DNA from 3 places in the Parabacteroides sp. D25 genome. Region 3 is predicted to be linked to each of the others. Evidence: riboswitches for the same ligand, from Rfam matches in the RefSeq annotation. Region 3 holds a riboswitch; each other region holds the start of a gene.

Region 1 (12,124 bases), on a different contig from region 3:
AGACCGGAAGCGTTTAGTTCCGGATAGAAGAAACCACGATCGCCCGCCCAACCGCAACAAGTAACTTGAGCGGGAGAGACCACCCGGTTCGCGCATAAGCCCGCCAGTTCCACCAGCTTGTCTTGTACTCCCATCTTCGTTGTACTACAAGTAGAGTGTACCGCTACCGTAACCGGCAACTTAGTAAAGTTCAGACGATCACGCATAAAGTCATAGATAAACTCCACAGGTTCATATAATCGTAAACGTTTATCCAAGGTTTCCCTCATATGCAGCAAGCAAGGGCTCATGTCACACAAAATAGGCAAGCGGCCGTTATCGCTCGCCCGCAAAAGAGCCTCATTCAATTCCTCCGCCTTCTGCGCCGCTTGCTTCCGGAACCCTTTACTGCTAAAAGCCATGCCGCAACAAAGCTTACTTAGATTCTCAGGATAACGAATCGTAAAGTCCGCTCTTGTCAATAAAGCGATTATTTGTTCCGTTACACTTACAAAATCCACATCTTCATAATCAGCTGAAGCTCCCATCGTACGGGTAATACAAGACGGGAAATAAACCATTTCCATCCCATTCTCTACACCCGTCAGTTCCTTGAACTTTGACGCGCCAGAAGGTGTATGCCGAGTCCAAAGCGGGAATTTATGAGCGGAAGCCCTAAACAAGAAAGAGGCAAATCTCTCGAATGCGTTATACCCCACCAGCTTTGAAAGCACATGAGGCAGCTTAAGCAAAGGACGAAGCATACCCGTTACGGTTCCCATATTCCCGGCGATGCCTGAAGCGATAGCATTCGCCAAGACACCATTCTCTTTCCACCGTAACTCTTTGATCAATAAACCGGTATTAATGCCAACCGGACATGCCGTAGCACATAGGCCATCGGTAGCGCAGGTAGCGTTACCTTTATAGTTAAAGGCTTTCTTGAGTTCTTTATATCGCTTAGAGTTTGTTTCCCCCTGTTCCGCCAAAGCCGATAATTCCCTATAGATCACGATACGTTGCCGGGGTGTCAATGTCACATGCCTTGACGGACATTGTATCTCACAAAAACCACACTCGATGCATTTATCGATCAGCTCATTCGCCAACGGTATTTGCTTTAAGTTCTTTATAAACACATCCGGGTCCCGATTTAAAAGGACGCCCGGATTTAATATATTTTCCGGGTCAAAGAGCCTTTTGATCTTCCACATCAACTCATAAATCTCCTCACCCCATTCATCTTTAACAAATGGAGCCATATTTCGTCCCGTGCCATGCTCCGCTTTCAAGCTACCGTCGTAGTAAAGTACCACATCTACAAGGCTACGCATAAAAGAAGCGTAATGATCGATACCTTCCTGTGCGTTTATATCCGGAAAAATCGTGAAATGAACGTTTCCATCCAATAAATGTCCCCACATCACCGCATTTCCGTATCCATAATCCGACAAGACCCCACGCACTTGTTCCAAAGCCTCTCCTAAAACCTCTTCCCGGAAAGCAATATCTTCAATAATAGATACCGTCCCCCGTGGCCGTCTTCCCGCAGCGGAAGTAAATAAACCGTTTCGTACCCGCCAATAAGTAGCGTAAAGCTTCGGATCGGTCGTAAATGATACCGGACATAAGGTCTGTATATCTGCTAGCCGCTCCTCTATATCCCGGAATTGGATTTGAAGTTCTTCTTCCGAATTAGAAGACGTGTCGATCAGTAACGCTACCGCATCCTCGGGTAAAGAATGTAATATCTCCGGCATCCCCGGTTCATCCTCTACCGCATGTAAGGCGTTTCTATCCATCAACTCGGCGGCGGACACCTTGCATTGGCGTAACGGGTCTATGGCTCTGCATGCTTCTATCAAAGAGGGGAAATAAATCAAGGCGGAAGCTTTTAAAGACTCATCCGGGACTGTCTCGAAAGTAACCGAAGAAATAAACCCTAAGGTTCCTTCCGAGCCAACCATTAAATGCATGAGTATATCGTATGGATCAGTATAATCCAAGAAAGAGTTCATTCCATAACCGCAGGTATTCTTCAACTCATATTTAGATAGAATCCGGTCTTCCATGTCCGGATTCAACAAGATCTCCAAACGGAAATTCATCAACTTTTCCAATAAGCCTATATGCGTTTGCATGAAATCCCTGCGACTCGCTAACGAAGAAGTATCCAAAAAGGCTCCATCCGCGAAGATAATTTCCATATCCCGAATCGTATTATACGAGTTATGGATAATACCATAGCTAGAACCACTCGAGTTATTCGCTACGATCCCACCTATACGTGCGGATTTGATGGAGGCAGGGCTAGGACCCAGTTTGCGGCCATAAGGCCTCAGCCACCGGTTCGCCTCTTCTCCAGTTATACCACAGGGGAATTTAGCTAAACTCCCATCTCCTGAAATCTTAACCTTTCCATAATCAGGACTGATTTCCATCAATACAGAATCTGTGATAGTCTGGCCGGATAAAGAAGTCCCCCCAGCTTTAAAGGTTACAGATTTACCAGTCTTCTCACATTCAGCAAGAACACGTTTTACATCCTGCTCACAACTCACGATTTCAACTCGTTTGGGATTCAACCTGTAAATCCCGGCATCTGTTCCCTTCGCTAATGTAGTTAAAGCATCAGCATATACCTTTTTTATCTTCATAGTCTAATACCTTTATTTGTCTAGAAACGACATTTCAACAAAGATATGAAACCTTTAAGACAATCAGGGCATTTCTCTAAAATAACGAGGAGAATACCCGAATACTAGCTCCGGATGGAAAATCCAGATTAAATCTTTCAATAGATATTCCGGATGTATAGGGAATTCCTCGTAATAAGGAACTGCACCTGTATTACAGGTATAAATCCGTTTTTTTTTAAAAGCGTCGAAATTCTCGTAAGGAGTATATTCGGAGCGTAAATCTTTATAGGTCATCTCAGAAGACTGATTATATTTAACAAGCCAAATATCCGCATGGATCGCTTTATCAAACACGGTCTCAAATGCTAAGGGGGTACTTCCGGCACCCGGTAAATCCTTAAACATATAATCGGCTCCGGCGTCCTCGATAAGATGAGCCATATAACTATCTCCGGATGGTACATACCACGAAGAGCCGAACTTCTTCTCCGACAAAACAGTAGGACGATTATCTATATTTGCGGTTAAGTCCTTTAGAGACAAATAGGCTTGCTCTGTTTCTTTAAATATAGAATCGGCCATCTCTTCCTTTCCGAATAGCAAACCATAAAAGCGAATCCACTCCGTGCGCCCCAAAGGAAATGCCTCCATATAGTCGGCTCCTTCGATAATGGGTATCCCTATCTTCTCGACAGGCCCATAACTACTGTTCTGAAACGGGGAAGCTATCACGAGTTCCGCACCGATCTCTATCATTTTCTCTATATTCGGAGAGGTAGCCTCACCTAAATCAGCGATTCTTCCGGCCTGTATACCCTCTTGTATGGCAGGAGTATCCATATAACGAGGCTCACAAACACCTATAACCTTATTGATTTCGTGCAATTGATCAATAATAGCCGCATGAACAGAAGTATAAACCACAATATCTTTTACCGGGACCTTCACGATCGTCCCTTTGGGTAATCCGCCAGGAACCGACTTTGTCCGGTCTACCAATAAATAGCGTTGAAGCAGACGAGTACTATCCCACGGATCACGAACTTCCACCATTGTATAGGTATCAAAGCGCTGAACCGTGAAACCTTGGGCATATTGAATACTATCAGAGGAAAGAGCTTCCTTGGAAGAAGTTTGCTTTCCGGATGGCGTACATGCCACCATCCAGAAAGCGAACCCTAAGAGAATCAGTAATCGCATTAGATATTATCTTTTTGAGCGAGGACTACTTTCATGGGATTTAAACCGGCCTCAAACTTCTTGAACAATTTACCGTCACCTCCGAAACAATAAATATCGCCATTATTCTTATAATCAGACTCTGCGACATAGACATTTCCACCCACGGCACTGATTGAATAAGGGGACTGTATTGAGGTTCCATCTGTAATAAAGCTCGTTCCCGCAGATTGACTCTTTGTATCAAATGTTAAAAATGCAGGGCTAGACATTCCCCATTGCGCATAGAACAGAAATAGCTTGCCATCCTCATAGGCCATCTCCGTTGCGTTTGGACAATTCGTAAGGGAAGTAACCTCATAAGTCTCCGTATTTATCTTTTGTACCGTATTGGGTATATCCGCATAGTTACCCATAGAAACCACATATACATTTCCTTGCTCATCCGCCTGTATCCGTGTGGGATTCAATACTACATCCAACTTCTTTATCTCTGTAAAAGTAGACAGATCAACCACTGATACCGTTTTATCATACCCAACCTCGGTACTGTAATCCATACCTCCGGAGTTTGAGACAAACAATTTATTAGAAGATACCGCCAATTGTTCCGGATTCCGTCCGACCTTTACCTTCGCCTCAACCTCCAAGGATGCGGTATCCAAACGAGCGACATATCCATTATAATAGCTAATATAGACTTTTCCACCCTCTGATACCATATAACGGGGCTGCCCCTCTGTCTTGACTTGCTTAATGGATTTTGCCTTCAGATCTGTCACTTCTATCGTAGACTCTCCATATACCGCGATATACATCTTATCGCCATACACGATCATATCCTGTGCCGTATCTCCCAGCCCCCTGCCATTTTGAGCCAAGAAATAATCGGGGACAACCTCATCCTTTTCTATGTCGTACATATATAAAGAAGAGTTGTTATTTCCCATATTGCCCGAATTCAAGAAATATAAAGCCATGAAAGAACTATCCTTCACAAAATCAATAACTCTTACGGAAGCATAAACAGAAGACTCACCTTCCGCATTTGCGGCTATAACTAATAAATAGCCTATATTTACGACATCCGTAATAGCATATGAATGTGTTCCAACTTCTACCTCCGCAATTTTCATATCTTTAGCGGTTCCATCAGAGGAACCATAAATCACGTACTTTGTTACATTGTCAACAGAAGACGGAGCTGTCCAATTTAAGGTTCCGCTAACTTTTAAAGCTTCCGGATTCTCATCCGTAAAACTGACATTAGTTACAGATACATTTGGTATGTTCAGTGAAGGCTCATTGTCATCATCACAGCTGACAAACGAGAAAGACATCAATGCACACAAGGCAGAGACACAAACTAAATTCTTCTTTTTCATTACTTTACTTTTATAGTTTACTAATAGGATAAACAAATACTTAAACGCCAAGAACGGCCCGGCATGGGATAATACTGAATAACATCATAATTCACGTTCGCAAGATTTAACAATTCACCTTGCAAACGCAAACCGAAATATCGAAAACGAAAATCTCGATTTATAGAAATACTCTGTTCTATATAAGAATCAATCCTGTTCCGATCTATATTTTGCGGCAATGCATAACGATCACCAACCGCAGTCAGTATATAAGAGACATTTACCCATGGATTTTCCAAGGTTACGGAAACCGTGCCAGAATGACGAGGTGTATAAGGAATCTGATCCTTATAATTCTTAGCTTCCGGATCTGTCACATCAACCGCGTATTGAAAAGAATAAGTGGAAGCCAAAAGCAAGCTCATTCGTAAGGGCAATCGGAATTGTGTAGATAAATTTACATCTACCCCTTTAATATCCACTTCGCCCATATTCATCATCTTCCAAACATACATGGTAGGTAAAGCCACGATCTTATCTTTCACCGTATTATAATATCCATCCGCCGAAATACTGAAATGCCGCAGCCAATCCCCACAGGAAGAACTCCATGTTACCCCTACATTATATTGGGAAGTTTCTTCCGGTTTCAAATTTGTATTTCCCATACGGAGGTAATACAAGTCCGTAAATGTAGGAACCCGGAATATATCTTTGTAAGAGGCACGTATCCGCAAAGTACTTTCCGAGAATGGCCGCCAAGACAAACTTACAGCCGGGGATAAACGCCTCTTATCATCCGGTTTTTCCCCTTGCTCCACTTTATCAGTGATATATGTTCCCAATAAACTAGCGGTAGCCGTGAATCGACTGTTCTTATATTGCACCGCTAGTACTGATTGAGAGGCCATTCGCTTTGGATTAGGGCCGTTCACAAAATTATTGTCCAGCATAGAGCGAGTTAAATCCGTAGTCAACGTCGCCGATACATACTTTATAGGAGTATACAGCAAACCTACAGAGCCATAATACTCATTCTGTGTATTCAAATCGACTTGTTCGCCCGCAGCATATTTATCATTTATATCTAAATAACGAGTAAAAGCATAATTATACTTAGCCATGGCCCGTAGCGTAAATTTCTCATTAAGAACATTCTTATACCCCGATTGCACGAAAAAGTTATTATCCCATAATCGTTCAGAAGTGTTCTTGTTATATAAATTAACAGAACCGGGAAGCCCCCGCTCCGAATCAAAATAGTACGCCTTAAAGGAAAGTTCGCCTCCCCTTCCAAAATCGCCGAATAGATTACCTTCCAAATGGTAAGCATGGATATCGCTATTTCTACGCTTCTCTCTCGTCTCCAATTCCCCATTAATCAATGTATAGGGATATTGCCCATCCGCACGCACGAAATCACCATGTAAGGATGCGCTCCAACGCTTTCCTAATTTTTGATCATAATGCAGCACGGGATTAAAAAGCCCGAAGGAACCTCCCTTAACCTTAAGATAAGTATGAAACGATTTGTCTTTAAACGTGGGCTTTCCGGTTTGTATATTCAAGGCTCCTGCCGAGGCATACACCCTTGCCGTTTGGAAGATGTCATCCGATTGTCCGATCGATAAGGAAACCATCTCCACGTTATCCAACGAGAAACGGCTGATATCGACTTGCCCGCTTTGCGCATCCGTAATCGTCACCCCATCGTAACTGACGGCGGTATGCTTCGCTCCCAAGCTACGTACCGAGACCGTTTTCAATCCTCCGATCCCCCCATAATCCTGTACTGTAACTCCCGAGAAGCGTTTCACGGCCTCGGATAGGTCTTGTACTCCCAAGCGATCGATTCCCGCCCGGTCCATAATTTGCAAAGGCGTACCTTCACGGGTGACCGACGGACGTACCTTCTCCACTACTTCCACCCCGGAAAGCTCGTGATAGGCCGTCGTATCGATCTGTTGACCGAAAGCGACACCCAAAGAAAATAACCATACGCTAAAAACGCACAGACATCTTATAAGATATAAATCTCGCATAATAATTCTTAGGTTTACCAACGTCTTCACCCGAAACGTCGCATAACAAAATCATGGCAGGTTTTCTGGCTCGTCCACCCTCTGTCGGCTACCTTCCCGCCTATCCGATAGGCAGTGGCAACAAGATTTGCCGGGGCTCCAAGGACTTACAGCTACGGGTACAGCTCCGGACTCGCACCGGATTCCCTTTTACTGATTATTATCGGAATCGATAACATCTACACCTTGATTGGCCGCAAAGATACATGTTTACTTTTTGATTAGCAACAAAAAAGCCCCCCGGCGAATCACTTCGGCGGAAGGCTAGGGAGTTTACACTTTTCTAAACATTACTAACAACAAAATATTTATTCTATGTATAAAAGAATAATATCATTAACTGTGCGGTCAACACACGCAAAAACATGGTCAATGGATAAACCGTCGCATATCCAACCGCCGGCGCATCATTTCCTGCCGCCATATTGGAATAGGCTAACGCAGGAGGATCGGTCGTACTTCCCGCAATCAATCCCATCAACGTAAAATAATTCAGTTTATAAAAATACCTTCCCACACAACCGATAATCAGTAGAGGCAATAACGTTATTATAAAACCATAACCGATCCAAGCTACACCACCCTTATTGACTATCGTATCGACAAAACCTTCACCCGCACTCAATCCCACGCAGGCGAGAAACAACGTGATTCCTAATTCCCTCAATAGTAAATTAGAACTTTGCGTGGTATAAGTAACCAATTTATAACGATAACCGAACCGGCTTATCAATATCGCAACGATCAACGGACCTCCCGCTAATCCTAATTTCACCGGTTGAGGAATACCCGGAAAACTAATAGGAAGACTTCCCACGATAATACCCAAAACTATACCAACAAAAATAGTCACCAAATTAGGTTCATTCAAGCGTTTCATTGAATTACCCAGCGTCTCGGCAACTTTCTCCACCGCCAATTCACTACCGACCACTGTCACCCGGTCGCCTATTTGCAAGACCAGATTAGGAGTAGCTACCAACTCCAGCCCCGCACGATTGATCCGAGTCACGTTAATTCCATGTAAACGGCGTAACTGCAAAGCCCCTAATTGCTTACCGTTGATTTCAGACCGGGTAACCAAAATACGCCGGCTGATAAACTGGCTTTCCGCCGGAATCCATTGCTTACGATCCATCTGTATTTCTTGACCGATAAAAGTCTTTATCGCCTCCACGTCATGCTCTGCGGTAATAACAAAAATCTTATCATCCCCATTCAATACCGTGTTCCCCGCCACGATCTCTATCCGATTCGTATCGTTACGTAAAATACGGGAAATAACAAATTCACGGTGTTCCAACAATTTAGATAGCTCACTTACGCTACGACCAAAAATCGCCGGATTCTTCACCACCAAAGAGATAGGTACAGCCTCTCCTCCCGATTCCGTATCCGTCTCTTCTTCCAATTGTTCCGTCTCCTTCGCAAAAGAGATACGGAAAACATAACGGATAAAAATCATCGACAAGATAATGCCGATCACACCTAACGGATAGGCAACCGCATATCCTAAAGCGATCGTTTCATCCGAGATCCCCGTCATATCTGAATAAGCCTGTTGAGCAGCGCCCAATCCCGGTGTATTCGTCACTGCTCCGGATAAGATACCTACCATTGTCGGTATAGGAATGCCTGTAATATAATGTATAATCAAGGCAGTAATCACCCCTAGAAAAACAATACCGCAAGCAAGCATATTCAACGTGATCCCTCCCTTTCGAAACGAAGAGAAAAATCCGGGGCCTACTTGCATACCTACCGAGTAAACAAATAAGATCAAACCAAACTCTCTAAAAAAATGAACGACCGACGGATTCGCCGTAAAACCGAAATGCCCGAGAAAGATCCCGACAAACAGTACCATGGTAATCCCTAAAGAGATACCGAATAGCTTCAGTTTACCAAGCTGGATCCCCAGAGCGATCACAACGGATAACAAAAGGATAGAATGCCCTACCCCTTCTCCCCATAACAATTCATTAATCCATTCCATATCTATTCATGTATATATTAATTTAAGATAAAAAAGTACCTCTGGCGAATCACTTCGGCAGAGATACACATATTGAACATTTAGTATCCCAGTTTAATCTGGCATCCATTCTAACAACATTTACTAATATATTTTCTATTTCTTATGCTGATAATTTAGACAAACTTTCCTCTTCCGGCAAAAGGGTTACCGGCCATTCAAATGTCGCACGACAGTGCGAACAGATCCTTTTCATACGTCTTTGTTCCTTTTAAGATATTGCTTATCTTTTCGTACTGCTTTCCTAATCCCTCGAGCAAAAACAGCCTTTAATGAATGGCAGGTCTTCTGACTGACTCCCATCTTGAAGCCTTCCCGGTCGCTAGAACCAGTGGCGATAGTGTTGTTTCAAGATGTTCTTCGGAGCTTCACAGCAGCGGGACTGTCCGGGATTTACACCCGATTCCCTTTTAATCCACATACCCGAATGGTATATGCGGAACCGATTCGGGAACAAAGATAGCATGTTTTCCGTATATATCATATCTTTTCGCTTTTTTGTTTACTTTTATTATCCAAATAAAAAAATCCCGGGACAAAACAATTGAACCGGGATCTTTTAACCTCTAAGCTATCCTCCCGACAGGAAGAGGCTTTGATTTTCCTTAAATAATAATTACTACAAGGGAATATTTCCATGTTTTTTAGGAGGATTACTCTGGCTCTTATTTTTCGCCATTTCCAACGCCTGAATCAATTTAAAACGTGTGTCTCTAGGTTGTATGACTTCATCTATAAATCCTTGCTCGGCTGCCCGGTAAGGATTTGAGAATTTCTCGGTGTATTCACGAATTGCTTGTTTCTTCTCCTCATCGTTGGCTTTCCGGTATAATATATTCACGGCACCTTCAGCCCCCATCACCGCAATCTCAGCCATCGGATATGCCAAGTTTATATCGGCACCGGTAGGCTTACTTGCCATTACGATATAGGCTCCCCCGTAAGCCTTCCGGGTAATCAACGTGATTTTGGGAACCGTGGCCTCCGCATAAGCGTAGACAATTTTTGCCCCGTGGCGTATAATTCCCGCATGTTCTTGCGTACAGCCCGGCAAGAAGCCCGGCACATCCTCGAACGTGATCAATGGAATATTGAAGCAATCGCAGAAGCGAATGAAACGTGCGGCCTTATCAGAAGCATCGATATCCAAGACTCCCGCTAAAAAGGCAGGTTGGTTCCCTACGATACCTATGGTACGGCCTCCCAAACGAGCGAATCCCACTACAATATTGCGAGCGAAATGAGGCATAATCTCGAAAAAGTAATGATTATCCACTATCGGCTCTATAATATCCTTGATGTCATAAGGGACATTAGGATCTTCCGGAATCACATGCTGCAACGACTCTTCTACCCGACGCACATCGTCAGCACAAGCTATAACTGGAGCGTCTTCCATATTATTAGAAGGCAGGAAACTCAGAAGTTCCCGGATACTCATCAAAGTCTCCTCTTCCGTATCACACACAAAATGTGCGACCCCGCTTTTTCCGCTATGTACCTGCGCCCCGCCCAGCTCTTCCTTATCGATCACCTCGTGAGTCACCGCCTTTACGACATCCGGCCCCGTGATAAACATATGACTTTGCTCTTTGACCATAAAAATAAAATCGGTCAAAGCCGGGGAATAACAAGCGCCCCCCGCACAAGGCCCCAAAATAGCCGATAATTGGGGAACGACTCCCGAGGCCATCGTATTTTGGTAAAAGATAGAAGCATAACCAGCCAAGCTATTCACCCCTTCTTGAATCCGGGCACCCCCCGAGTCATTCAAGGCGATGATCGGCGCTCCGTTCTTTAAGGCTAATTGTTGCACTTTCACGATCTTAGCGGCATTCGTGGCACTCAAGGTCCCACCGTATGCGGTAAAATCATAAGCGTAAACAAATACCAAACGACCATCGATCTTTCCATAACCACTTACCATTCCATCACCGGGAATCTTATTCTTATCCATCCCGAAGTTTGTACACCGATGCACCACGAATTTATCCAGCTCATTGAAAGTCCCTTTATCCAACAGCATCTCGATTCGTTCACGGGCGGTCATACGCCCGCAAGCATGTTGTTTCTCAATGCGATTCAATCCTCCTCCCAACGAGGCCTCTTTATTCAAAGCCTCAAAATCTTTATATAATTGCTCGTTATTCATATGAATCATCTTTTAATAGGTCTAAAGTCATAAGCACTTGATTGTTATCAACGGAATCTCCCTCGGATACCAATATATCTTTTACCACGCATGCTGAGCTTACCTTATAGTTACTCTGCATCTTCATCGCCTCAAGTACGACCACGGTATCCCCCGTTTCCAAGCGATCTCCTTTCCGCACAGGTATTTTCACGACTTTACCCGGCATCGGGGCGACAATCTTGTCATCTTGCTTCTCTTCCGCACTTTTACGCATACGCAAATATTTCTTTTGGGTATCTACGATATCCACATGATAGGAACGGTAGAACATATTCACGTCATAACTCCGATGATCTTCTCCGGAGATGATCTCCGCGTTAAATGAGTTCCCATCGTGCAAGACAGAACAACTGCCGTTCTCCGTCATCACGATATCCACATCATACGGCTTCCCGTCGATAGAAAGCCGGACTTTATTCCCTTCTTTACTGACCAATGTCACATCGGCCACACGATTTCCGATATGTATTTCCATAACCAATACCCGTTAAATCCGTAAGACACCTTTTTGTAAACCAAACTCCCGCCAACGGCTGATAGGACGTGTATCCACCAATTGGGTAGAAGTATTTTCCTCTAAATTCATCAAATAATCCATATAAGCGGCGATCATGGCGATATTCTCGATTTCCTCGTTATTACCGTTAGAC
Region 2 (8,496 bases), on a different contig from region 3:
ACAAAAGGCTACTACACCAACTCAGAGAAACGGATTATGCCGACAATGAGGCAAAGCAGCGCATCTATCGGCAGATGTTCGGAAGTATCGGCAAGGATGTTTACATCGACATAGACTTCCGATGCGAGTATGGGAAAAACATCTATTTCGGGAACAAGGTGATCGTGAACATGAACTGTACGTTCCTCGATAATAACAATATCATTATCGGTAACAACGTGATGATAGCCCCCGATGTGAAAATATATACCGCAACTCATTCCGTTCACCTTGCGGAAAGGATGCCGGAAAGGACACATCCCGGAGCGTCCATCTGCGACACAATTGCCCGACCTGTCCTTATAGAAAATGGTGTATGGATAGGAGGCGGCTCTACAATCCTTCCGGGTGTGACCATCGGTAAAAACTCTGTCATCGGAGCAGGCAGTGTTGTCGTGAAAGATATTCCTGCCAATTCCATAGCTGTCGGCAATCCTTGCCGTGTAATTAAAAATATCGAAGATAATGATTAAAAACCTCATTTTTGATTTTGGCAAGGTCCTCGTAAATCACGATTTGCAACCCTTGCTTGAACGACATTTCGGGGATGATGAAGTGTCACTAATCGGTTTTCACAAAATTCTATCAGATCCGAAATTTATAAACATGTGCGACCGTGGAATAATCCCGTTTGATAAAATGATTGACGGAGCGATAAAAAGGTATCCTGAATATAGTGATGCCTTCACGTTTTTCAAAGATAATTATCTAGAAGAGATAACAGGAGAGATTGAAGGTATGCGTGTACTTCTAAAAAAGTTAAAGCAATCTGGATTCAAACTATATGGGTTGACGAACTGGAGCGACACAATCTACCGGGTCATGGAGAAATTCGACATATTCCGGTTACTTGACGGTATGGTAATATCATGTGAGGAACACTTCATCAAGCCAGAAAAGGAAATTTATCTTCGCCTTCGTGACAAATATGGCCTTAAACCGTCGGAATGTTTGTTTACGGATGACAGAATGGTGAATGTGTTGGGTGCAAAGGCGATTGGAATGGAAGCTGTATTGTTCACAACACCCAAAGAATATATTTTTGAAATAGAGCGAATTTGCGGTATCAAAATTGAACAATGATGAATACCAGAAATTGCAACAGCCGGAGATGCGTTTAGAGAATAGCGAATATCGCACCATTGATTAACGACAAATAAAACAAAGAAGAATATGGGTATCGGAAAATGGATAGGCGGTGTCTTGGGGTTTATGGCATTCGGACCACTGGGCGCTTTAGCCGGTATTATATTAGGCTCTTTCTTTGAGGAAGAGGCAAACATGACGGGACAGCCCTTCGGTGGCAGAACCAATTACGATGATCAATATACACGAAGAGACCCATACGCCGGGGAGCGTAACAGTTTCCTTTTCTCCATGTTGGTAATGGCCTCCTATATCATCCGTGCCGATGGGAAAATCATGCACAGCGAGATGGAATATGTCCGTCAATTCCTCCGAAGGAACTTCGGCGAGATCGCCGTAGGCCAAGGTGAAGAGATATTGCTAAAGCTTTTCGACCAAGCCAAACGCATGGAGCAAGAGAATAGCATAGGATTCAAGAATACCATCCGGGAATGCGGAACCCAGATCGCATACAACCTAAGTTATGAGGAGCGGCTGCAACTGCTGGCGTTCCTCGCCGAGATCGCTAAGAGCGACGGTAATGTTTGCGCCACCGAGATCAACGCTTTAAAAGAGGTAGCCATAGCGATGGGAATGTCTGAAAAGGAAGTTGAATCCATGTTAAATCTTCAGGAAAACTCCCTAGATAACGCCTATAAAGTATTAGAGATAGAACCCACGGCTACGGACGATGAGGTGCGTGCCGCTTACCGCCGCATGGCTATCAAACATCATCCGGACAAAGTAGCCAACCTTGGTGAAGATATCCGCAAGGCCGCCAATGAGAAACTCCAAAAGATCAATGAGGCTAAGGAGCGTATCTATAAAGCGAGAGGCATGAAGTAAATAAGAAAATGGAAATATTTTCTCAATGTCTGTATTATTTAATTAAAAAGACCTACCTTTGCCCACGATTTTAGTAACCAAGCTATCACATAGTTTGGTGAGAGGGAATCCGGTGTGAATCCGGAGCTGTTCCTGCAGCTGTAATCCTCATTAAGTTGGTTAGAAGTTCAAAAGCCACTGTTCTTGAATTGGAATGGGAAGGTTTCTAACCAGAGGAGAGCCAGAATACCTGCTAAAGTCTTACAATAACATCAAGCTTCCAGGATAGAAGTATGTGTCATACAAAAAACGATTCAATTTATTTTTTGAGACATAACCAGATAGAGGCTTGTTGTTTTATTTCGTGTATAAATAAAACACTATATGAGGCTTTTAGCATTCGCTATTCTGGTGGCATGCGTACAATCCGTATGCGCCCAAAGCATATTGAAAGATCCGAAGGAACTTTCCGTGCTATTGAACGAGGTCGTGGTCACCGGTACGGGTACCGAACACTATCTGAAAGACGCCCCTGTGCAAACAGAGGTAATCACCGGCAAAGCCCTTGACAGTTACCAAGGACGTAGTATGCAAGATATTCTGGAAGGGCTGAACGCTTCCATCACCTTCAATCCGAGCGACATGGGTAGTGGCATCCAGATGAACGGATTAGGCAACGATTACATCTTGATCCTTATCAATGGCAAACGGATCAACGGAGATACCGGCGGACAAAACGACTTGAGTATTATCAACCCCGCCAATATCGAACGTATCGAGATCGTAAAAGGTGCCGCCTCTTCCCTGTATGGCTCGGACGCTATCGCCGGTGTCATCAATATTATCACGAAAAAGAACCGGGATAAAGTGAGCCTATCGAATACGACTCGTGTCGGATCATATGGAGATATATTGGAAAGCGTACAAATCGGCTTTGGGCATAAGAGAGTGAATTCCAACACCTCACTTAGTACGACCCATACGGACGGCTGGCGAAATACGACCCAAGAATGGGACCATCACGAGGTAATGAATGGAACCGTGACACGAACCGTAAACCGATCCACGAACTTTACGTTAAGGGAGAACTTAACCTACAAAGTGAACGACCGGCTGAGCCTTTCGGCCGATGGCTCTTTTTACCAGAAATGGAATTATCGTCCGCACGGCGCATTCAAGTATTATACCTATGATCAATTCTACCGGAACTTCGATGTAGCCGGAGGAGCTAAATACGCATTGGGAGGGCAGAACTTCCTTTCGGTAGATCTAACGTATGGTAACTATAGCTATTTCTATAATTACCATCATAAAGATGTCACGAACTTCTTCGATCCGAAGACGGATTTACGTATCACTCGTTATCCCGGAGAACATATTCTGGAAACCTCTCAACAACGTTTCCTAGGACAAGCCAAAAGCGTATTCCACCTCGGTGAAAACAATATCCTAAGCGCCGGGCTCGAATATCAATACGATCATTTGAAATCCCCCCGGCGTATCGAGAACGGGAAAGCCTCCGTATTTACGGCTTCCGCTTATGTACAAGACGAATGGAACCCGACGGATCGGTTGAATGTGACGGTAGGTGGGCGCTTCGTCGTGCACCAAGAGTTCGGGGCTACGTTTACCCCTAAAGTCTCCGCCATGTACAAACTAGGCGACTTCAATATCCGAGCCACATACTCAAATGGATTTAAGGCTCCTACCTTAAAGGAGTTGCACGATGATTATATCACGCAGATCGGCGGCGGCCCGTGGAAACATTATTATGGTAATAAGGATTTAAAACCGCAAAAGTCCAATTATTATTCGGCGAGCGTAGAATATCATGCGTCGAACCTGCAGATCACGGTAACAGGATTCTACAACCGTATCAAGAACATGATCGCCTTGACCGAGATCCCGACAAGCGCCGAAGACCGATTGGATGAGATCGAGGCCAGCATGCAACACAAGAACTTATCCAAAGCCCGCTCTTTCGGAGGAGATATATCGCTCACCTATCAAATCCTATCTTCCTTGGCTATTGGTGGAGGCTATAGCTATACGGATGCCAAAGCGCAATATACGGATGATCCAGCCGACCCGAATTATATGCTCTACACCCCGATCAACGGAACCTCATTCCATAATGCCAATTGGAAACTGGCATGGAACCATGCGTGGAAAAAGTATAAATTGGATGTCACTTTGTTCGGCCGATACCAATCTACCCGCTTTTATATCACGGACGGTGATGGAAAAAGTTATCAGCTATGGCGATTGAATACCCGTCATAACGTATTGAAAAAGAAAAAATGGAACCTAGATATCAATGTCGGTATCGATAATATCTTCGATTATGTGGATCGTACCCCGTTCGGACGCCATCGTGGAACTACGTCTCCCGGACGGACTTGGTACGCCTCTTTTATCGTGAAATTTCAGAATAAACATAAACTATAAACAATCTTAAAAGTTAAATGCGATGAACAAATTTAAGTACCTTTTGCTTGCGGCGAGTCTATTTGCCTCAAACGCAGTTTTTACCTCCTGTGATGATGGAGACGACGACAATACCGCAAACCCGGCGGAAGAAGTCGTAAAGGCAAGTAAGAAACATGACACGGCGATCTTGTTGTGTACATTCGGTAGCACATTCAAGGAGTCTATCAAGACATACGACGCTACACTAGCCGATTTCCAAAACGCATTTCCCGATGCGGACATCTATTTGTCATTTACCTCCCGTACTTGTGTGAATCGTGTAGAAGCAGAGACAGGTATCGCACGTTACCAACCGGACCTTTGGTTACAAGCCCTAGGAAATGCCGGTTACAAGAAGGTTGCGGTACAGTCCTTACACATCATCCCGGGTGAGGAATACCTAAGCTTGATGAATACGGACGTGAAGAAGAAATTCATGATCGAGTCTTTCCCGAGTGTTCAAGTCGTAAAAAGCCCTTGTTTGGTGTACAACGAAGAGGATGTGGAAGCCGTAGCAAAAGTCCTATACAGCCACTACAGTGATAAATTGGCTGATAACAAGAACGTCCTTTTATTAATGGGACATGGTAACCCGGATAAAAACTATAACGCAAATACGAAATACACGGAAACAGAAGAGGCTATGCAAGCCTTGGCCGCTAACAAGAATGTATTCGTAGGTACCGTTGATTACGGAGATATGTTGTTCTGGCCGGAAGAAGGCGAACCAAATGAGGAATGTGTCTATTCCAAACTTACCAAATACCGCGAGGATCATAACTTAAAACCGGAAGAGATCACGATCTCCTTAGCTCCGTTCATGTCTATCGCCGGAGACCATGCGCATAATGACCTTTGGGGTATTGAGGAGGGTGATGATTTCAGCGCTGCCGCTCCTAACGCCGACGCTTGCTGGAGACTAAAACTTTTGAAGATGGGCTTCAAGATCGACACGGAAGAAAGCCATAACGGAAGTTTAGAGAACTGTAAGATCATAGGCTTAGGCGATTACGACGCTGTTCGTCAGATCTGGGTGAACCATCTAAAAGCATTATATAATGATGCGGAGGCTTGGGAAACCGGAGAAGACTACCAGTAAATAATTGAGAATTGAGAATTGAAAATTAGGGAGTACTTACTGAACCAATTTTCAATTCTCAATTTTCAATTGTTCAGTGTGTATATAATTTCTTTCGATCAAAAATCGTCGCCCGTTTATATTTCATGGCGAAACGGATGTGATCGATAAATAAAGACCGGATCGCCGGATTCTCACCTAGAGGCTTTAAATAAATATCCACATCGAAACCCTGTTGACGTAGCCCTTTCTGCCAGAAATCCGTAACCGTATTTTCCGTACCTCGAATCAGTACGAACATAAAAGGAATCAACTCCACACGCTTATGACCGGCTTGGCGCATTTGCTCACCTACATCCTCGATCGTAGGGAAACCCTCACGGGTTCCGGTATAATAATCTTTCATTCCTTTGGTCTGGAACATATACCCCAATTTCGCGTAAGCCGAGTTACTGGCATGATAAGTTCCGTGCGCCACCAATAACTTAGCCCCATTTTTAGTCACTCCAGAAGGTGAGGAAACCGCTTTCATCACCGCCTCATAATCGGTATCATCATATAACAAGGGATTACCTACACGCAAATCCTTAAACAAACCTTTTCGCTGTTCCGCCTCTTTGCGGATCGCTTCCATCTCCACACCCTCTATAATGATAGTCGGTTGGATTATCACATGGGTAAACCCTTGATCACGCAACTCTACCAAGGCGTCCGCCGGCAACTGAACCCAAACACCTTGCGCCCTCAACCGACTCACTACGCTACGGGCGCTATAAGCCTGCCGGACTTCCACGTCTGGGAAAGCCTCCTTGACACGCTTGTTCATCACATCGAGTACTTGGGTACGAGCTTCCGGGTAAGCACTCCCGAAATGTACCATCAAGATCGCTAACTTATCTCCCTTTTCCATGCTCTCCCGGATATCGGAAGCGTAAAACTCCCGCCCGGGTTTCGCCCATAATGAACAGGCGAGCCCGAGCAGGAGTGAACAAACAAACATGGATCGTAAAAATCCCCTATACATTATTATATTAGTTAATAGTTGACATGTGACAGTTTACTGCTTGAAACGGACCAGAAGGCTGACGTAATAGGTACGGCCCGGGGTCAATGTAGCGTAATTGTAATTAAAGGGACGATCATCTACATAATCAAAAAGGTTCTCGATACCTACTCCCGGTTCCAACAAGAAATCGCCGGCTCTAAACGTATGGCTCGTATTGAGATTCCACAAGGAATATTTCGGTGCGTATCCATAAGAAGTAGAATAACGTTCCCCTTGGATACGTCCGTTAAAATTCACGTTCAGCTTATACTTATTCCAAGTATGAGACCACATAGCCGCTACCGTACCACTATGCTTAACGGTCTTATCCAAAGGCTCATCCTCATATACGTTTTTTCCATCCATGAAACTATAGCCACCATTCAAGGTAAAGCCCGCTCCCAGATAACTATTGAAGGCCACGTTAATACCTTTGATCTTCGCTTTATCGATATTCGCACGCATCTGTATCTCATCATAGTACGTACCATGGGCGGTGTTATAAGCATCCCGTTCCGCCGTATCCAACATCTTATAGTTAATCATGCTACGTACGTTATTCATAAAAGCGGACACGGACAAAGAGAAATACCGCATCGTATATTCTGCGCTCAACGTAAAATTGTCGCTCTTCTCCGGGTCCAGATCCGGATTACCGATCGTAAGGCGAGTCGCTCCGGACGCTTTCTTCTCCGATTCCGTATACAACTCTTTCAATTCAGGTGTACGGAAACCAGCCGCATACGATCCGCGGAAATTAAAACCGCCTACCTTATACAGCAAAGCCACGTTAGGAGTCGCATAACTCTTAAAATTCTCATGGTAAATATAGCGCAAACCCGCGTACGCTTGGAAATGCTCATTGATATTGATCTCGTCTTGAGCATAAAGCGCAGTCGTGTACATACTTTTACCCGCTATGTTATCCGTCTCGCTACTCAGTAACTCTTTAATGAACTCCGCACCAGCCGAAAGCTTATTATATTTGCCCAAACGAAAGATTCCCTTGACATTCAAGTTATGGTAATGAATCCGTTTCGTCATATCACTCTCTCCGCTTTTCTTTCCATCAAAGAAATCCTTATACGTACTATGATTGTCCGACAGATAATCAGCGTTCAAATAAGAGTTCTTATTAATCATGTATTGAGCGCCCGCCCCATAAGTGAACGTCTCTTTTCTCATATCATAGTTGGTCGTATTCACTTTATCCATTGGCATCGGACGATCGCTGGAACGTCCGAAGAAAGTACCACGCACATAAAAAGACAAACGATCCGTAGCGTCGTACGTGAAACGTTGGTTGATCACGTTCCGGTGAAATCCCTCGGAAGCTTGCTTATTGGTAGGAACCAACTCGCCTTTACTCTCCGTATAGGGATTTAATTGCCAACCATCGGCCCGTTGATATTGATAAGAAGTATATGAACCGAACTTCCCTACATTCACGTCCGCATTGACCGACTGCAAGAATTGGTTCTTGCTACCATAACGGCTATTGCTCGTCACGTTCACCTTATTACGGGAATCATCCGTGATGATATTGATAACGCCGGCGATCGCATCGCTACCATACAAAGCGGAAGCGGCCCCGTTCAATATCTCTACCCGCTTTACGTTAGACATATCGATACGGGAATAGGTATCATCGCCGGCCAAACGCTTACCGTTTTCCAAGATAACCACGTATTTCTCTGTCAATCCGTTCATATTCATCGTAGCCCCCTGTCCGTTTTCCATAAATACGATACTCGGATTCAGCTTGGTCATCGCATCTTGGAAATTGGTTACGCTCGCCTCTTTCAAGTCTTTTCCCGTAAGCACTTTCACGGGAATAGGAGAATTACTCATGCGGCGATGCGAACCGGTACCGGTTACCACCACTTGATCGATATTCACATACTTTTCTTTCAGC
Region 3 (12,124 bases):
GCGACATATATTCCCCAAACACACAAACAACAACCGTATCTTTTCCTCCCTCATCCCTAAGCTCCTTTCCATTAATTTTCAATTTTCAATTCTCCATTTTCAATTCTCAAGCCGGGTCTACATCATAATGAACCAGCAACTGCTTAAACGGCACATATCCCTGCATCTCCGTATGAATCCCCTCCAATATCTCACGAAGCGGAGCGATCCCGGCGGATATCTCGATCTTCAAGACGATCTTCTTGATATGAAGCGTCTGTACCCGGGTGATAGGCGGCGTAACCGGCCCCAACACCCGCTCACCTAAACGAGCACGAAGTTTCTCGGCGTATAAAGCAGACATTTCCTGCAAAGCCTTCTCATTCCGACTCCGAAGGATCAAGACGATCAAACGGTAGTAAGGCGGGTAACGGAACATACTACGCTCGCTCAATTGCAAGCTCACCATTTCCTTATAAGCAAAATGCTGCACCATACGGATCAAGGGATGCTCCGGCTGGGTAGTCTGCAAGATCACCGTACCCCGCTTATCCCGTCGTCCGGCACGTCCGCTAACCTGTACCATCAATTGATAAGCCCGCTCGTGCGCCCGGAAGTCTGGGAAATTCATCAGGCTATCGGCGCTCAAGATTCCGACCACGCTGACATTCCCGAAATCCAATCCCTTCGACAACATCTGGGTACCAATCAAGATTTGTGTCTTCCCCTTCTCGAAATCCGAGATGATCCGCTCGTAAGCCGTGCGGGTACGGGCCGTATCGAAATCCAGCCGCTCCACCTTCGCCGCAGGGAATTGCCCAGCGATCTCCTCCTCTACCTTCTCTGTACCGAAACCTTGCATCTTGAACTCCGTCCCCTTACACTCGGGACATACCTGCGGCAAGCGGTAAGTATAACCGCAATAATGGCAAACCAGCTGATTATGCGCCTTGTGGTAAGTAAGGCTAACGTCGCAATTCACGCAATGAGGCACCCACCCGCACCCCCGACACTCGATCATCGGGGCGAATCCCCGGCGGTTCTGGAACAAGATCGCTTGCTCACCCCGGGATAAAGCCTCCCGCACCTTCTCCACCAACAGGGGGGAGAAAAGGGTATCTTTCATAATCTTCTTGCGCTTTAGCTCCTTCACGTCCACCGTAATAATCTCCGGCATCAAGCAATCACCGTAGCGGGTGGATAGCTCGACCAGACCGTATTTCCCCGCCGTAGCGTTGAAATAAGAGTCGATGGAAGGGGTGGCGGAACCCAATAAGGTCTTACCGCCGTGCATACCCGCCAAGACGATGGCAGCGTTACGGGCATGGTAACGGGGTGCCGGGTCTTGCTGCTTATACGTATTCTCATGCTCCTCGTCCACGATAATCAAGCCCAAGTCCTTAAACGGAAGGAAGAGGGAAGAACGGACCCCCAATACCAGCATAGGCTCGTCGCTATGCAGCAGCTTGTTCCAGACCTCCACCCGCTCGTTGTCCGAGAACTTAGAGTGGTAGACCAATAGCTTATCCCCGAATAATTTCGCCAGCCGTTCCGTGATCTGGGTCGTGATAGCGATCTCCGGCAACATATATAAAACCTGCCGCCCCAGCCGCAAGACCTCATGGATCAAACGGACGTATATCTCGGTCTTACCACTGGAAGTCACGCCATGAAGCAAGCAAACCTCCTTCGTCTTGAAAGCCTCATGGATCTCTCCGTAGGCTTTCTCTTGCGCCGGACTGAGCGGATTCGGCTCTTGCAAGCGGCAGACGGATACTTGTAAACGACCCACCTCTTTCTCGTAACTCTCCAAGATACCCCGTTTCAGCAGACCCTCCAATACCGCAGAGGTATAACCACTGCGTTCCAATAGCTCTTTCTTGGAAAGCTCCTTCGATAAAGCGGGATTCAAGGTATGGCTTAAATCCAAGAAGCTGACCAACAGAAGCTCTTGCTTCTTCGCCCTTTTCAATTCTTCGAACACCGCCTGCAATTTCGTCTCATCCCAGTAAGCTTCGGCCAAACGGATAAACGCCTGTGTCTTGGGAACGAATCCTCGCTTTAGCTCCTCGCTCACCTCGACCGCCCCTTTCACCATCAAGGAAGAGACGATCGGGACAACATTTCGGAGACCGGTCTTCTTCTCCAACTCCGAGATCGTCAATTTCAAAACCCCGCTAAAGGCATCCAGTACCGCTTGCTCGTTCGGGCGCAAGGGGGCGGTAGCCTCGAAATCCTCATTATAAGTAACCGCCGTCTCGCTTTCCAACTTTAAGCCGGAAGGCAAGGCCGCCTTATACACGTCGCCCAGCTTACATATATAATAAGAAGATATCCATTTCCAGAAACGGAGTTGCGGACGGCGGAGCACCGGAGTGGCATCCAGCAAAGCGTAGATCTCCTTCGTCTCAAAATCGGATACCGGTTCCCGGTCGTGTACCTCCATGACGATGGCCGTATAATATCGTTTCTTCCCGAAATGCACGATCACCCGGCAACCGGGAGTCACGGCTCTTTCCAGATCTTCGGGTATCCGATAGGTATAGCTATTCTCCAAAGGAAGGGGAAGTATGACGTCCGCATATTTCATTCAAACAGGTGTTTCATTACGAGCCCAAAAATAACAAAAAAGGCCGGACTTCTAAAGCCCAGCCTCTCTCATTTTATTTTCACCTATTTAGAACAAGATCGCTGCCGTGATAGACCATCCACGATTCTTTCCGGCACCGTCGGAGAGGTTCACCTTCTCAATGCTATAGTTATCAGTCAGTCCCAGACCATAATTGAAACCCACCTGCAAGTGGCTGATCAACTCCACGCCGGCACCGAAGTTAAGGCCTGCGCTGAAATTCTTCGCCTTCACCTGATCCGCTACGGAACCCGGGATATCCCAAAATTTATCACCGCCTACACGGAAACCGATATACGGACCGGCTGCCAGATACGCTTTGACGATCGGTAAGCCGAATTTCCATTTCAAGTTGACCGGAACATCGATATAATCCGTCTTCATCGAAGTCTTAACCCCGCCAACCGAAGTCGTCTCCAAACCTTTTTGCGAATACAACACGGCCGCATCGATCCCGACACCCACCAACGGCAAAGTCGTCTCGATCATCGGCCCCACTTGGAAGCCGGTTACGTTATCCGCTTTCAACACGTCCGAGTTGAAATGGACAGACGATATATTCACACCTCCCTTGATACCGAATTTAAGCTGAGCGTTCGCCGGAAGCGCCATCAACGCTAACAAGGCAACCATAAGAAATCCCACGATTTTCTTCATATTCATACTTCTTTTGTTAATTACTCGTTGCAAATAAACGCACTTTTCTAATAATAAACAAATATTCTCTATAGAGTGTTCACGGAATACCCCAGTCCTTTAAACTCAAAGAAAGCATGCATCTTACATACGGAGCTCATCCCGTCGGTCAGATTCATGCTTCTTTCCCTAATTATTATGGCAAAATAATTATCCGAAACCATGAGACGACTTGATAAGAAAACCTTGGATAAAGAATAGTAAAAACCGGATACGGTTCTTGCGTTCTCTTCCGGCCTTTCCTCGAAGCCGTCGAAAATATACACGCCTTGCAGGTCTTCTGACTTACTTCCGGTCTTAAGCGCCTTCCCATTCACTTGAATGAACAGTGGCAACAGTATTGCTCAACCCGTTTATGAAGCTTACAGCAGCGGGACTGTCCGGGATTCTCACCCGATTCCCTTTTAATCCCTATCCGGCGATTGCCGAAAGGGAACAAAGCATGTAGCAAAGATACATAAAGTTTTGATGTAGCCTAACACTTTCCACAAAAAATATCCCTATATTCCCGGTTCCTGATATAACATAAAGCCGCCCCGATAGCCGTGCGATACTCGGCATACTCCGGTATCTTGAAATGGACATCGCACATCTCCTCCAGACGGGGGAAAATATCCGGGCATTGCGGCAAGCGAGTCAGGTTACCGATCAACACGATATTCTTGATATCGCCATTTAACGAGGCGAAAACAGCTCCTTGCCCGATAGTCTGCAAGACCATATGAACGATACCGAGAGCGATATCCTCAACCTTAGCGTTCGCATCCGCTTTTCCAAAAATAGAGGCTGTCACGTCTAGCGGCAGGCCGGGTAGCGGATGCGGCGTAATATCCCGGATATGCAAGTCGATATCATTCAGGGAACCATGCTCAGCCAAAGACGCTATTTGGTGAAAGTCATGCGTTTTCAATAATAGCTTAGACAAGCCGAGGATGGTTCCGCCACCGATACCCAATCCCCCGATATGCTCGACCGTGGAGCCTTGTACCTTGACAAAAGAGGTACCCGTTCCCATGCTGACCACCAACAGGCTATCCAGTCCCGTATTATACTGCGCCCCTAGCCCATTTGCGAGGAACTCATCCGTCTTCGCGGTTGGTAAGCCATATAAAGGTTGATCGATATAGGCGCTACCTACACCCGTCAAGATCACTTTCTCTATATTCGAGAGTGAGATGTTATTATCATAAATATATTTACCGAAGGCCCCGAATAAAGAGGTTACCGGATCGGTAGCTTTCACGAACATCGGGTTCTTGATCTTCTTATCCTCCACACCGACGATCTTGGTCGTGCTACCTCCCACGTCTATACCTATAACGATTCCCATGATTCTTTCCCTTTTTAATTGAATAATCGCTACAAAAGTACATAAACCCGTATACAATACTAAAAAAGGCCGGACAAAATCAATTGTCCAGCCTCTCTTTATTAAAAAACCGTAAGGTTTAAATGCTATTTATTCGCCTAACAAGATCTCTAGGATCTGGCAAGCTGCCTTCGATACGGAAGTACCCGGGCCAAAGATAGCGGCAACGCCAGCCTTATACAAGAAGTCATAGTCTTGAGCCGGGATTACACCACCAGCGATAACGATGATATCCTCACGACCTAATTTCTTCAACTCCTCGATAACCTGCGGAACCAACGTCTTATGACCAGCGGCCAAAGAAGAAACGCCCATTACGTGAACATCGTTCTCTACAGCTTGACGGGCAGCCTCGGCCGGAGTCTGGAACAACGGTCCCATATCTACGTCGAACCCACAGTCAGCATAACCGGTAGCAACAACCTTAGCGCCACGGTCATGTCCGTCCTGACCCATCTTAGCGATCATGATACGAGGCTGACGGCCCTCTTTCTTAGCGAATTGCTCGCAAAGCTCGCAAGCTTTCTGGAAGTCTGCGTCTTTCTTAGTTTCTGATGAATACACGCCTGAAATAGTTCTAATGATTGCTTTATAACGACCTACAACCACCTCGCAAGCATCGGAGATCTCTCCCAATGACGCACGCAAGCCGGCAGCCTTAACAGCCAACTCTAATAAATTGCCCTTCTTCGTCTTCACGCACTCCGTGATATCAGCCAAAGCTTTTTGAACAGCGGCTTCGTCACGGTTAGCACGCAACTCCTTCAAAGCGGCGATCTGCTCGTTACGTACGGCTGTATTATCAATCTCAAGGATATCGATCGGATCTTCCTTCGGCAAACGATATTTGTTAACACCAACGATGGTCTGAACACCAGAGTCGATACGAGCCTGTGTACGAGCGGCCGCTTCCTCGATACGCATCTTAGGAAGACCTGTCTCGATGGCTTTCGCCATACCACCCATGCTCTCGATCTCTTGGATCAACGCCCAACCTTTATGTACCAATTCATTCGTCAAAGACTCTACATAGTAAGAACCAGCCCACGGGTCGATTTCCTTACAGATCTTAGTCTCTTCCTGAATGTAAATCTGTGTATTACGAGCGATACGAGCGGAGAAATCGGTCGGCAAAGCGATCGCCTCATCCAATGCGTTCGTATGCAAAGATTGTGTATGTCCTAATGTAGCGGCCATAGCCTCGATACAAGTACGTCCTACGTTATTGAACGGATCTTGCTCGGTCAATGACCAACCGGAAGTCTGGCTATGTGTACGCAATGCCAATGATTTCGGGTTCTTAGCGCCGAAGCTCTTCACGATCTTCGCCCACAACATACGAGCCGCACGCATCTTGGCGATCTCCATGAAGTGATTTACACCGATAGCCCAGAAGAATGACAAACGGGGAGCGAACGCATCCACATCGATACCGGCGTTGATACCGGCACGAAGATATTCCATACCGTCGCACAACGTATAAGCCATCTCGATATCAGCCGTAGCACCAGCCTCCTGCATATGATAACCGGAGATAGAGATAGAGTTGAACTTCGGCATCTTCTGAGAGGTATACTCGAAGATATCAGCGATAATCTTCATGGAGAACTCAGGCGGGTAAATATAGGTATTACGTACCATGAACTCTTTCAATATATCGTTCTGGATCGTACCGGCCATTTCCTCCAACTTAGCACCTTGCTCCAAACCTGCGTTGATATAGAATGCCAATACCGGAAGCACACCACCATTCATGGTCATGGAAACAGACATCTTGTTCAAAGGAATACCATCGAACAACACTTTCATGTTCTCCAAGGAACAGATAGATACACCCGCTTTACCTACATCACCAACCACACGTTCGTTGTCGGCATCGTAACCACGGTGAGTCGGAAGGTCGAACGCAACGGACAAACCTTTCTGACCGGAAGCCAAGTTACGGCGATAGAAAGCGTTAGACTCCTCAGCGGTAGAGAAACCCGCGTACTGACGGATTGTCCAAGGACGCATAGCGTACATACCGCTGTACGGGCCACGTAGATAAGGAGGCAGACCGGAAGCATAGTTCAAGTGCTCCATACCCTCCAAGTCTTCTTTTGTATATACAGGTTTCACCTCGATATGCTCGGGTGTTTTCCAATTGGGCTCGATACCATTGGCTTTTGCCCATTCGGCAGCGTTTGTAGCTGCGAATCCGGCATTCTTTATATCTATGTTTTTAAAATTTGGTCTCATAATTGTTTATACTTAAGCGATTCCTAATTTAGCGTTGAATGCTTTCAATGTCTCAAGCACATTGCTCTTTACATTTACGAACTGGTCGATACCTTGAGCCTTCAAGTCGTCCGCGCAAGCAGGAGCTCCGGCTACAACGAATTCGGCACGTCCGGCCAAAGCCTTGTAAGCAGCAGGAGCGAATTCAGCATACTCGTCATCACTAGAGCAAAGAACCACTATCTCAGCACCCGCCTTGACTGCAGCCTCAACACCAGCCTCAACCGTATCGAAGCCTAAGTTATCAATTATCTTATATCCGGCACAAGCGAAGAAGTTAGCGGAGAACTGTGAACGAGCCAAACGCATCGCCAAGTTACCGATCGTCAACATGAATACCTTCGGAGTCTTGCCACTCTTCTCTGTCGCCATACGCAAAGCCTCGAATTCGGAAGCGCCGCGAGAGAAATCAAGAGCCGGGATCGTTGCCTCGCCGCAATGACCACCGCCACAACAGCAAGAACCTTTTTCCTGAATCTTATCGGCAGCTACTTCCGTGAAGTTAGGATACTGGTTAGAACCCAACAGGATCTCACGACGGGTAGCAACCGCTTTCTTACGAGCTACATTCGAAGCGTTAACGGCATTCTGGATCTCACCTGCGTTCACGGCAACGGAGAATCCTCCTTTTTCCTCAACCTCCAAGAACAACTTCCAAGCGACATCAGCCAAGGAATTCGTCAATACCTCTACATAATAAGAACCGGCAGACGGGTCAACGACCTTATCCAAGTGGCACTCTTCCTTCAATAATAATTGTTGGTTACGTGCGATACGCTCAGAGAAATCGTCTGGAGTCTGGTAAATCTTATCAAACGGGCGAACCGTGATAGAGTCTACGCCGGCAAGAGCGGCAGACATAGCCTCAGTTTGAGAACGAAGCAAGTTTACGTGAGCATCGTAAACCGTCATGTTCCACTCTGAAGTCTGTGCGTGAGCAACCATCTTGCAAGCGCATTCGCAGGCCGGCTTATAAGCGGCTACGATCTCGGCCCACAACCAACGAGCCGCACGGAACTTAGCGATTTCCATGAAGTAGTTAGAGCTGATACCAAAATTGAATTTGATTTTCTTGGCAACCTCGTCAGCGGTGAAACCAGCCTCGGTAAGTTTTGCCATCAATTCGTTACCCCAAGCCAAGGCGTAACCTAATTCCTGAGAAATGTAAGCGCCAGCATTGTTGAAAAGGAACGCATTTACAGCCAATACACGGTAGTTAGGCAAAGCCTGTCCAGCTTTGAGCACAGCTGCGGCACCTTCTACCCACTCACTGTTTTCTTTACCTTTTACTAAAGGTTTCTTGAAAGCGTCATAGTTTACAGAACCGTAGCACTTCTCTGCGTCGACACCCTTGCCTTTGAAGTAGTCAGCCAAGATACCGATCAACTTCTCCGCTTTGCAGTTGCAAGTGTTGAAGTTCAATTCTACGGAAGCCGGACAAATACCTTCTAATAAAGTAGCTATATTCTCCTCGTTCACCTCATCACCTTTGATGATGAACCCAAGAGAAGTAACACCTTTCGTCAAAAGGTCAAGTGCTTTCTCGTTAGCACCCTTGAAGCAGCAAACTTCAATGTTCTGGCGTACCTTCCAATCGTTGTCTTTCTTCGTTCCACGAACATAAGGGAATTCACCGGGAAGAGACTCTGTAGTCTTTAAACCCTCGATGTCTTCTGCACGATAGAAAGGATTTACATTAAATCCTTCGCCTGTCTTCCAAACAAGCTTTTTCTCAAACGGTACCCCTTTCAGGTCGGCCGTTATCTTCGCCATCCACTCTTCAGTAGACACAGGTGCGAATTCTGAGAAAAGTTTTTCTTTAAGTTCTGCCATAATATTAGTTGTTTATTAAACTGGTATTAGTAATGTTCAATACTATTTTGTTCAATTACAGATGGCAAAGGTAGAATAAATAAACAGTACCGACAATGAAAAAACAATGAAATCGCAACTACTTTTAACGCCTTTTAGTGGTATTCTCCCCGTTTTCTTGGCATTTTGATAAAAAACACACTTTTTCTTCAAAAAAACTCAGTCCAACTATTGCAGAATTAAAAAATATATCTACCTTTGCATCGTCAAACAAAAACAATGACATCTAAATGGTGGATTCGTCTAACGGTTAGGACACATGCCTCTCACGCATGTAATACGAGTTCGATTCTCGTATCCACTACAAAAGCTCTCAACCTATTGGTTGGGAGTTTTTTTTTATATACCTTCGCTACCCGATAGTATCCTAAGATTTTTATTATACACTTAAATTATATCATGAAAAGTAAAAAGACCGTCTTTCTGACCGGAGCCACCGGGACGATGGGCCATGCCGGATTGGTCGAGTTGTCCAAGCGGCTAGATCGTTTTAATATAACACTCTTGGCTCGTCCGAGCAAAATCAATAAAGAGAAGTTGGCCACCTATGAGGCCGTGGCAGGGATCCGTATCGTTTGGGGAGACTTGACGAGTTATCAGGATGTCCTAAATGGAGTAACAGGAGCGGACTACGTATTACACGTAGGTGGAATGGTTTCGCCGGCGGCGGATTATTTCCCTAAAAAGACCTTGAAAGTAAACACGACCGCCGCTCAACACATCGTGGATGCCGTAAAAGCGCAACCGAACGCAGATCAGATCAAGGTAGTCTATATCGGCTCCGTGGCGCAAACCGGCCACCGTAACGCACCGGTTCATTGGGGACGTACGGGAGATCCGATCAATATAAGTGTTTATGACCATTATGCCATCTCAAAGACAATAGCCGAACGTATTTTCGTGGAGTCGGGTATTAGACATTGGGCGTGCCTTCGCCAAACCGGTATCTTATGCCCCGAATTATTATTCAAGGGTTCGGACCCAATCACATTCCATGTACCGCTAGACGGCGTGCTGGAATGGGCTACCGCCGAGGATTCCGGTCGCTTACTAGCGAATGTATGCGAGGAAGAGGTGCCGGATGAGTTTTGGAACCGTTTCTATAACATTAGTAGCGGCCCATCTTTCCGCCTGACGAATTATGAGTTTGAGAGTAAATTGTTAAAAGCGATCGGCTGTCCCGCCCCGGAGAAAATATTCGAACCGAACTGGTTCGCTATCCGTAATTTCCACGGACAATGGTATACCGATTCAGACCTATTGGAAGGATATCTGCATTTCCGCAGTAACCAAACTTGCGACGATTATTTTAAATGGATGGCCAGCCAAGTCCCTTGGTATTTCCACCTAGCAAAGATCGTCCCTCCTATCTTCATAAAACTGGGTATGGGAGCCATCGCTAAAAAGCCGGGACTGGGAACCCGTAACTGGATCAAGAACAGACACCAAGATCGTATATCCGCCTATTTTGGCTCGTATGAGGATTGGCAAGCAATCCCGGGTTGGGATAAGATCCGGACAAAACGCCCCTCCGAAACACCCGTCTTTCTGGATCATGGTTATGATGAAAGTAAGCCGAAGTCGGAATGGGATATCGAGGATATGCGTAAAGCCGCAGAATTCAGGGGAGGAAAATGCTTGTCCCCGGCCATGACAAAAGGAGACTTATCGACTCCGCTCGATTGGGAATGCCAATTCGGTCACCGTTTTAAGGCCTCTCCCACATTAGTATTATTAGGAGGCCATTGGTGCCCGGAATGTTTACCGCTCCCTTGGAATTACGACGAGATCGCTAAAGGAAATCCGTTCTTTGCCCAAGTATGGTATCCATTCCACGATAAAAAGGAACACAATGTATACGATGAATCCATATTCGCTGACTTCAAGGAATAAAATTCAACGCATCAAGAGATTTTTGTTTTTTAGATTATTTATCTCAACGCAACATACTTTTACCGGATATTATCTGTTATAACAATATAAGCACTATATACCATAAACATAAAAACAGATTTTATCATGACAAAAGGATCGATCGGATTAAATGCAGGAGCTATCTGGAATTTGCTTTCAGATGGCCAACATTGGAGTTTTGAGGCGTTGAGAGCAAAATCCGCTCTAACAGATGCGGATCTATGGTCCGCTATCGGTTGGCTCGCTAGAGAAAATAAGATTGAAATTGATAACACCAGCAGCCACCCTATCTTCTGTCCGGGTACCAACTTTTATTTTTAAATGACATTTATGATATTTCATTGCGAAGGATTTCACTTTCTTCGCAATGAAATCTTCAAAAAAGTACTTACTTTGTAACCCTAACGAATAAAAACAATACGATTATGAATCCTACTTTCGGAGCTTCCATCCTTTCTTGGATACCACCTATGTGGACACCAGAAGGCGGTCTTTTCGCCATCCAGCAAGCATCTGTCGCCGGTTTTGATTTACTGGAAATCTTATTGCCTCCTTCCATGGAGTTCGACGCTCCAACCGTAAAGCGACAATTGAAACAACACGGATTGAAGGCGACTTGTTCTCTCAACCTTCCCCAAGAAGCGCATATTCCTTTTTATCCCAAGGAAGCGACTCGCCTGATCAAGGCGGCGCTGGATAAAGCGAGCGAACTGGAGGTTGATTACTTGGGAGGTGTCTTACATTCCGGCATCGGGGTCTTCTCCGGCAAACAGCGAACACGGGAAGAAGAGAATACGCTTTGTGAGGTATGGGCGGAGGTTGCCGAATACGCCGGCCGATCCGGAATCACGATCGGTATAGAGCCGATCAATCGCTATGAAAGCTATATGTGTACCTCCGCGGAGGAAGTCTTGCGCTTTATCAAACGCATAGACGCTCCGAATTTATCTTTGCATCTGGATACTTTCCATATGAATATAGAAGAGACTAGTTTCTATGAACCGGTTATCGCCGCAGGCAGCCGACTTCGCCATATTCACATGACTGAAAGCGACCGGGGAATGCTAGGTGAGGGAAACGTACGCTGGGATGATTTGTTCCGGGGACTACAGGAAATCGATTTCAATGGGAACTTAGTTCTGGAGAATTTCTCCAATTCCGTTCCCGGCATGGCGGAAGTCGTATCTCTTTGGCGTCCATCTAAATACAACGCAGATGAGCTAGCTAAAGGCAGTCTCGCTTTCATGCGTAAGATGACATGCGAACATCAATAAGGCATCAATTACTGCAACCGGCTTTACAGTAGTACTGCAAGGCCCGTGCAGTAAATCTCCATTTAGAAAGTAGCGCGAAGTCCTATCATTTAAATAACCGCTGAACGACAGCGC

The links. A riboswitch is a leader RNA that binds a small molecule or an ion and turns the genes downstream of it on or off. The one in region 3 is predicted to bind cobalamin.
Region 1: linked by a shared signal. The riboswitch ahead of HMPREF0999_RS05045 (putative transporter) and the one ahead of HMPREF0999_RS07585 (porin family protein) in region 3 are both predicted to bind cobalamin.
Region 2: linked by a shared signal. The riboswitch ahead of HMPREF0999_RS05005 (TonB-dependent receptor plug domain-containing protein) and the one ahead of HMPREF0999_RS07585 (porin family protein) in region 3 are both predicted to bind cobalamin.

The regions. Positions count from the first base shown of each region.
Region 1 covers NZ_JH976501.1:353,125-365,248, reverse strand. The annotation lists gene HMPREF0999_RS05065 (FAD-binding and (Fe-S)-binding domain-containing protein) at 1-2,636, opposite strand, end outside; gene HMPREF0999_RS05060 (ABC transporter substrate-binding protein) at 2,700-3,818, opposite strand; gene HMPREF0999_RS05055 (DUF5074 domain-containing protein) at 3,818-5,182, opposite strand; gene HMPREF0999_RS05050 (TonB-dependent receptor plug domain-containing protein) at 5,203-7,206, opposite strand; cobalamin riboswitch at 7,244-7,449, opposite strand; gene HMPREF0999_RS05045 (putative transporter) at 7,559-9,241, opposite strand; cobalamin riboswitch at 9,541-9,742, opposite strand; gene HMPREF0999_RS05040 (acyl-CoA carboxylase subunit beta) at 9,900-11,432, opposite strand; gene HMPREF0999_RS05035 (biotin/lipoyl-containing protein) at 11,425-11,949, opposite strand; gene accC (acetyl-CoA carboxylase biotin carboxylase subunit) at 11,962-12,124, opposite strand, start outside.
Region 2 covers NZ_JH976501.1:342,422-350,917, reverse strand. The annotation lists gene HMPREF0999_RS05020 (sugar O-acetyltransferase) at 1-512, shown strand, start outside; gene HMPREF0999_RS05015 (HAD family hydrolase) at 505-1,122, shown strand; gene HMPREF0999_RS05010 (TerB family tellurite resistance protein) at 1,213-2,010, shown strand; cobalamin riboswitch at 2,065-2,262, shown strand; gene HMPREF0999_RS05005 (TonB-dependent receptor plug domain-containing protein) at 2,374-4,437, shown strand; gene HMPREF0999_RS05000 (sirohydrochlorin cobaltochelatase) at 4,460-5,557, shown strand; gene HMPREF0999_RS04995 (sirohydrochlorin cobaltochelatase) at 5,631-6,560, opposite strand; gene HMPREF0999_RS04990 (TonB-dependent receptor) at 6,594-8,496, opposite strand, start outside.
Region 3 covers NZ_JH976502.1:166,289-178,412, reverse strand. The annotation lists gene HMPREF0999_RS07595 (low molecular weight protein-tyrosine-phosphatase) at 1-72, opposite strand, end outside; gene priA (primosomal protein N') at 107-2,569, opposite strand; gene HMPREF0999_RS07585 (porin family protein) at 2,657-3,265, opposite strand; cobalamin riboswitch at 3,557-3,760, opposite strand; gene coaW (type II pantothenate kinase) at 3,780-4,634, opposite strand; gene scpA (methylmalonyl-CoA mutase) at 4,764-6,911, opposite strand; gene mutA (methylmalonyl-CoA mutase small subunit) at 6,924-8,783, opposite strand; tRNA gene HMPREF0999_RS07560 (tRNA-Glu) at 9,055-9,126, shown strand; gene HMPREF0999_RS07555 (NAD-dependent epimerase/dehydratase family protein) at 9,222-10,715, shown strand; gene HMPREF0999_RS07550 (winged helix-turn-helix domain-containing protein) at 10,842-11,057, shown strand; gene HMPREF0999_RS07545 (sugar phosphate isomerase/epimerase family protein) at 11,162-12,010, shown strand; gene HMPREF0999_RS07540 (ectonucleotide pyrophosphatase/phosphodiesterase) at 12,096-12,124, opposite strand, start outside.